Regions from separate parts of the Sphingomonas sp. BL-S-29 genome, predicted to be linked through region 3. Evidence: riboswitches for the same ligand, from Rfam matches in the RefSeq annotation. Region 3 holds a riboswitch; each other region holds the start of a gene.
What was found. Region 3 has a riboswitch for cobalamin ahead of metE (5-methyltetrahydropteroyltriglutamate--homocysteine S-methyltransferase). Riboswitches for the same ligand answer to the same signal wherever they lie in the genome.
Positions count from the first base shown of each region.

Region 1 (2,258 bases), 2.1 Mb from region 3:
GCGCTCGTTGCGGCCGGCAGCATCGAAGGTCTGCGGTCGCGCCCGACTCGGATTGTAGTTTTCGCGATCGGTGTTGGTGTAGCCATAGCCGAAGCGGTTGCGGAACCGGCCACCGAGCAGGTCGATATTGGCGCCGGCATAGCCGACGAATTCCTTGTTGCGCGAATATTCGGGCGTATCGCCGGTCGTTGCGTCGATGTCGGTGCGGCCGCTCGAATAATAGGAACGCAGGTCGAGGCTGATGTTGCTTGCCACGGCGACCTCTACGCGTGCCGACACGTTTTGGTTGGCATAACCGTCCGCTTCCTTGCCACCGAACGCCGGAGCGATGGCGGAGATGCCACCCGTGGTGAAGGTCTGGCCGCCGAGCCGCCAGGTAACGGGTCCGGTCTTGCCGCCGATCGCGGCACGCGCGCTGACCGTCTCGCGCGAACCCGTCTCGATATCGAAGCTTCCCTCCAGCGCCTTCTCCGGCCTCGCGGTCACGACATTGACCACGCCGCCGATCGCCTGGCTGCCCCACAGGATCGACTGCGGGCCGCGCAGCACTTCGATTCGCGAGGCGTCGCCGACCAGCAGATTGGCGAAATTATAGCCGCCGCCAGTCGAGGACGGGTCGTTGAGCTTAACGCCGTCGATCACCACCACGGTCTGGTCGGTCTCGGCGCCGCGGATGCGCACCGAGGTCGAGGTGCCATAGCCGCCGTTGCGCGAGATGCTCACCCCAGGCGTGCGCAGCAGCAACTCGCTGACGCCGATATCCTGGCTGCGGTCGATCGCGGCCTTGTCGAGCACGGTCACCGAAGCGGCGACCTGATCCGCGGGGGTCGGGACGCGCATGGCGGTGACGACGACCTCGCCGGCGTCCGCATCGGCGGCCGCGTCGGGCGCCGGCGCTTGCTGGGCATAGGCGATGGAGGCCACGCCGAGCGCAGCGATGGAGACGGTAACGCGGAAAACGAATTTCAACATGCAAACCCTTATTCGACAGTGCCGCGGGTCGCGCGACCGATGCCGAGCCGTTCCAGGCAAGCGACATCGGCCGCGCGCGCGCGGTCGTTATCGTCGTCGCTCGGGTTTACCCCCGTCCGCCCGGAACACCCTGTCCGCACGAAGGACGACCGCGACGGGCAGGTCTCCTGGCTCGCGGGTCTATGCCGGTCCGGCCGCCTTCTCGGGATCGCTCCCAATGGCATGTGGCCGGTGGCTCGCCGCTTACAGTTGCAGGGGCAGCCGGGTTCTTCCCGTTCCCATTTTAATCCCCGTCTCCGGGGAACCTGTCGCAAGGCGGGCCATACGCATTGCGCACGGCCAAGGCAATCGCTGCGGTGCAACGTCGCGGTCAGGCCGCTTTCATCCAGACGACCAGCGCGAAGCGCGCGGGGCCCGCGGGAAGGGTACGATGCGGGGTGAAGCGGTCGAGCAGCAACACGGTACCGGCCGGGCATTCGGGCTGGAGCCGGGGCAGGCCGGCGATCGCCTCGTCGGGGATCTCGAAGCCCTTGTCGGTCAGGCGGGCAAGCGGTTCCGGGCGGCGGCCGGGAATGAGTTCGAGTCCGCCATTGTCGGGTCCGGCGTCGCTCAGCGGAATCCACGCCGTGGTCCAGACATTGCCACAGGAGGTGCCGTCGTCGCGCGCCACATCGGAATGCCAGGCATGGCGATGCTCGGGAAAGCTCGCAATGCTCGCCCGCACGCGAACGACCGAGCCGGAGAGGGAGCGTTCGCTGATCCGCTCGGCCTGGGCGAGCAGGCGCGGATCATTGGCGATTGCCTGAAGCCGGGGCCCGCGATGCGCGTCGGTGCAGATCGCGATACGCAGGAGATTGGCCTGGCTCTGGTCGGTCGCGAAGATCCGGTCGAGCCGCTCGTCGAGCGGAGCATCGGGACAGCTCTGCTCGAAAGGCAAATAGAGCGCGCGCGAGACGCGGTCGATATGCTCCGCGATGTCCGCCTGGGCAGCTTCGACCAGCGCGGGATCGAACAGCGGTACCGTCGCGTATCCCTGCTCGCGGTAGAAGGCCGCGTCGCTCATGGCCTGCTCCGCCCCAGCGTCGTAATTGACGGCCAGTCGCCACCCAGCTCGACGCGCGCGTCGATACCATAGACTTGTCGGAGATTAGCCGGGGTGAGCACCTCGGCGGGCGTGCCATCCCCGACCAGCGTGCCGCCATCGATCAGCACCAACCGGTCGCAATAGCGCGCCGCCATGGTGAGATCGTGCAGCACCGCAATCACCAGGGCGCCGGCACGGGCCT
Region 1 covers NZ_CM145482.1:2,102,269-2,104,526, forward strand. Annotated here, with positions in the region: gene ACZ1I2_RS10070 (TonB-dependent receptor plug domain-containing protein) at 1-972, opposite strand, end outside; cobalamin riboswitch at 1,113-1,296, opposite strand; gene ACZ1I2_RS10075 (phytanoyl-CoA dioxygenase family protein) at 1,343-2,035, opposite strand; gene ACZ1I2_RS10080 (ABC transporter ATP-binding protein) at 2,032-2,258, opposite strand, start outside.
Region 1: it holds a riboswitch for cobalamin, as region 3 does, so the genes downstream of both, ACZ1I2_RS10070 (TonB-dependent receptor plug domain-containing protein) here and metE (5-methyltetrahydropteroyltriglutamate--homocysteine S-methyltransferase) in region 3, are expected to answer to the same signal.

Region 2 (2,258 bases), 2.1 Mb from region 3:
ATATCGATCATGGCGACTGGAGCGGGAAAAGCCTTGCCGAGATCAATGCCGCCGATCCCGAGGCTGCTGCCGCGTGGATCGCCGATCCCGGGGCGGGCGCGTCCGGCGGCGAGACGATGGCGGCGGTCAGCGTGCGTGTCGCCGAGTGGCTCGCCAGCCAGGCCGGACGGGATGTGCCCGTGCTGGCGATCACTCACCCGGCCGTGGTACGCGCGGCGATCGCCGCTGCCCTGTCGCTGCCGATCGGCGCGACGTGGCGGATCGATGTCGCGCCCCTCTCGGTGACGGTCTTGTCGTTCAATCGCATCTGGCGGTTGCAGTCGCTCGGGCCCATCACCGGCAGCGGATAAAGAAATCTCCATATCTTGCCGATGGGTTGGCAACCGCCTATTGGCGCGCTTGAGGAACGGGGTTGCCCCCGCGCCTCGTGATCGCGCCGGTGCCCCGAAAGGGGCTTAATCGGGAATGCGGTGCGGACGGCTTCAGCCGCCCAACTCCGCGGCTGTCCCTGCAACTGTAAGCGGCGAGCGCGATGCACACCGCCTCTCTTCGAGAGGCAAGCCACTGGGCCGATCACGCGCGAGCGCGAAGGCTTGGGAAGGCCGTGCATCAAGCTATGACCCGCGAGCCAGGAGACCTGCCAGCGCACCGGTCGCTCTTGCCCTGGTCCAGGGAATGGCCAAGGCACGGAACTCCGTCTGAGCGACGAACCATGCGGCTGGGGCCGCATCGGTGCATGGTGCCGGGTGCTTTTGGCGTCCGCCCGTCGTCGTGCATCGACCGCTCGCCCAGGCGAACGGCACGCCCCCGCCACCGATGTTGGTCATGACGCCTTCGCGGATCGCGCTGCGGCGCCTCGCCGCTGCGGGCGACGCAAGAGTTTCCCATTGGCGTGCGATCCATGATCGCGCACCTGTCGACGTCGAAGAAGGAGAAGCAGCGTGAGCAAAGTGCCCACTACCGTCATCACCGGATTTCTGGGGGCCGGCAAGACCACGCTGATCCGCCATCTGCTGGAGAATGCGCAGGGGCGTCGCATCGCGCTCGTGATCAACGAGTTCGGCGATATCGGCGTCGATGGCGAGCTGCTCAAGGGCTGCAATGACGAGGCCTGCCCGGAAGATGACATCGTCGAGCTGGCCAATGGCTGCATCTGCTGCACCGTCGCCGACGACTTCCTGCCGACGATGCAGAAGCTGCTCGACCGGCCCAACCCGCCCGAGCACATCATCATCGAGACCAGCGGGCTCGCGCTCCCCAAGCCGCTGGTCAAGGCGTTCCAATGGCCGGACATCCGCACCCGTGCGACCGTCGACGGCGTCATCGCGCTGATCGATGCCGATGCGGTCGCGGCCGGTCGCTTCGCCACCGACGAGGCGGCACTGGCGGCGGCACGCGCGGCCGACCCCAATCTCGACCATGATTCGCCGCTGGAGGAGCTGTTCGAGGAGCAGCTCGGCTGTGCCGACATGGTCGTGCTCAACAAGACCGACCTGGTCGATGCCGAGACGCTTGCGCGGGTCGAGGCGCTGGTCGACGCGGAGACGCGGCCCGGCGTACGGATCGTGCGCGCCGATCACGGCGCGGTCGATATCGCCGCGTTGCTCGGCATCACCGCCGCAGCCGAGGACGATCTCGATTCGCGCGAGTCGCATATCGACGATGGCGAGGAGCATGATCACGACGATTTCGACAGCTTCGTCGCGACCGGCGGTGAAGTTGCCGATCTCGACGCGCTCGTCGCCCGGCTGGGCGAGGTCATCGCCAAACACGATGTACTGCGCGTCAAGGGCATGGTCGCGGTCGCGGGAAAGCCCAGCCGCCTCGTCATCCAGGCGGTCGGCCCGCGCGTCCAGCATTTCTTCGATCGCGCGTGGAAGCCCGGAGAAGCGCGCCGCACCCAGCTGGTCGTGATCGGCCAGAAGGGGCTGGACCGCGCGGGAATCGAAACCGAACTCGCGAGCGTCCTCGGCTGATGCATCTGCTGTCCGCCACGCCGGGGACGGTTTCGAACGGTGACGAGGCAATCGACCTCGACCAGTCGCCGGGTGATATCGTGTTCCTGACCGTGGCGGACAGCGAGCTGGCGTGTTTCGCGCGGGCGGCCGAGGCGCTGGGCAACGGCGCCCCGCGCATCCGACTGGCGAACCTGCTCCAGCTCAAGCATCCCTATTCGGTCGATCTCTATGTCGAGAAGGTGATCGCGAAGGCGAAGTTCGTCTGCGTCGTCCTGCTCGGCGGCAAGGCCTATTGGCCCT
Region 2 covers NZ_CM145482.1:2,111,640-2,113,897, reverse strand. Annotated here, with positions in the region: gene ACZ1I2_RS10115 (histidine phosphatase family protein) at 1-350, shown strand, start outside; cobalamin riboswitch at 421-659, shown strand; gene cobW (cobalamin biosynthesis protein CobW) at 942-1,976, shown strand; gene cobN (cobaltochelatase subunit CobN) at 1,976-2,258, shown strand, end outside.
Region 2: it holds a riboswitch for cobalamin, as region 3 does, so the genes downstream of both, cobW (cobalamin biosynthesis protein CobW) here and metE (5-methyltetrahydropteroyltriglutamate--homocysteine S-methyltransferase) in region 3, are expected to answer to the same signal.

Region 3 (2,258 bases):
GCCGATAACGACGAGGTCGGGCCAGACCTTCGTCACGCCCTACCGCTTGATACGCGGCGTTCCCATGAAATCGCGTTTGCCCAGCTTCACGCCTTGCGCGCGCAGGATCGCATAGGCCGTTGTCGCGTGGAAATAGAAGTTCGGCTGCGAGAAGGAGAGCAGGAAGTTCGCGCCCGTGAAGGGCATGATGGTTTCCCCGAAGGCGAACTGCGTATCGCAGTCCGCCAGGGCGTCGAACGCGTCGCGATCGAGCGCTTTCAGGCTGGTGACCGCCGTCTGCAGGATGCCGTGCAGGCCGGCAAAGTCGGTCGGCCAGGCCGATCGGTCGGGCGAGAAGCTGCCGGCCCGGACCCCCTCGATTCCGCCGACCGAATGGGCGGCGCAGGATTTCACCTGATAGCCGAAGGGCAGCATGTCCGGTGCGAGGCGGGTGTCGATCAGCTCCGCTTCCGTCCTGCCCTGTTCGGCGCAGAATGCCGCCGCCTTGTCGACCAGCGCATCGACCGCGCCCAGGATCTGGAGGTTGGACGGTACGACGGCATCGTAAAGGGAGAAGGACATGGGTTCTGGCTCCGGCTGACGTTGCGGGGCTTATGGAGGCTCGTCATGGTCGCGTCCATGTGCCGTTCGGTATTGAAAGCATCATATAAAGAATTCTTTATATGATGCTTGACGCGCCCGTCGTAACCTCTATCCTGTGATGGTCGAGGTTCTTCGCCCGGTTGCCCGGTCGGAGCTAAGACGGGAAGCCGGTGCGGCCCTTGGGCTTATTCCGGCGCTGCCCCCGCAACTGTGAGCGGTGAGCGGCGGTCCATTTTGCGTCACTGGTCCGGACAAGGGACCGGGAAGGCCGGATCGTCGCATTGACCCGCGAGCCAGGAGACCTGCCTCGTCAGATAACGTCCTCCGGCGGGGTGCCCGGTCAGGCCGCGTGCAACACCGCGCCCCAGCTTGTCATTAGGGCGTGTGCCCGTTGCCGTGCGTCCGGCCTTCACCTTGCCCAACGCAAGGCCAAGACGATGACCATCTCAGTCGCAACCCTCGGTTTCCCCCGTATCGGCCCGCGCCGCGAGCTGAAGTTCGCGCTCGAAAGCTTCTGGTCGGGCAAGTCGGATGCCGATGCTCTGTCGCTCGGAGCACAGGGCCTGCGCGCCGCCGCCTGGGCGCGGCAAAGGGCGTTGGGCGCCGACATCATCCCCAGCGGCGACTTCTCGCTCTACGATCATGTGCTCGACACCTCCGCGATGCTCGGCGCGGTGCCGGCGCGCTATGGCTGGAGCGGCGGCAAGGTTGGCCTCGACACTTATTTCGCCATGGCTCGTGGTGCGCAGAGCGCGAAGGGTCATGAAGGCTGCGCGCATGCGCTGGACAGCACCGCGCAGGAAATGACCAAATGGTTCGACACCAACTATCATTACATGGTGCCGGAACTGAGCGCGGGGCAGGCCTTCGCGCTGTCGTCAAGCAAGGCAGTCGACGAATTCCTCGAAGCCAAAGCGCTCGGCCACCATACGAGGCCTGTGCTGCTCGGGCCGGTGACCTGGCTGGCGCTCGCCAAGGGCAAGGATGTCGCCCCGCTCTCGCTACTCGATGCGGTGCTGCCGGTTTATGAGGAAGTGCTCGCGCAGCTTGCCCAAGCGGGCGCCGACTGGGTCCAGATCGACGAACCCTGCCTGGTGCTCGACCTCGACGACGATCAGCGTGCCGCGCTGAAGCAAGCGTACAAGCGCCTGTCGGTGAACGGGCCGAAGGTGATGCTCGCGACCTATTTCGGCGCGCTCGGCGACAATCTGGAACTGGCGACCGACCTGCCGGTGCACGGGCTGCATATCGATCTGGTCCGTGCGCCGGAGCAGCTCGAGCCGGTGTGGCAGCGTGCCCGGCCCGACCTGCTGCTGTCGCTCGGCGTGATCGACGGGCGGAACGTCTGGCGGGCCGATCTCGATGCGCTGATCGCGCGGATTGCGCCCGTCGCGGCCGAGCGCAATCTGGTGCTCGCGCCGTCCTGTTCGCTGCTGCACGTGCCGGTCGATCTCACGATCGAGATCTCGCTCGACCCGGAGGTGAAGCAATGGCTGGCGTTCGCGGTGCAGAAGATCGGCGAATTGTCGGTGCTGGCCCAGGGGCTGAACCAGGGCGCCGAGACGGTTGCCGCGCCGCTGGCGCTGGCCCGGGCGGCGGTCGAGTCGCGCAAGACGTCGCCGCTGATCCACAATCCCGCCGTCGCGGCGCGGCTGGCGGCGGTCGATCTCGACATG
Region 3 covers NZ_CM145482.1:5,143,194-5,145,451, reverse strand. Annotated here, with positions in the region: gene ACZ1I2_RS24210 (DUF1993 domain-containing protein) at 40-561, opposite strand; cobalamin riboswitch at 691-906, shown strand; gene metE (5-methyltetrahydropteroyltriglutamate--homocysteine S-methyltransferase) at 1,020-2,258, shown strand, end outside.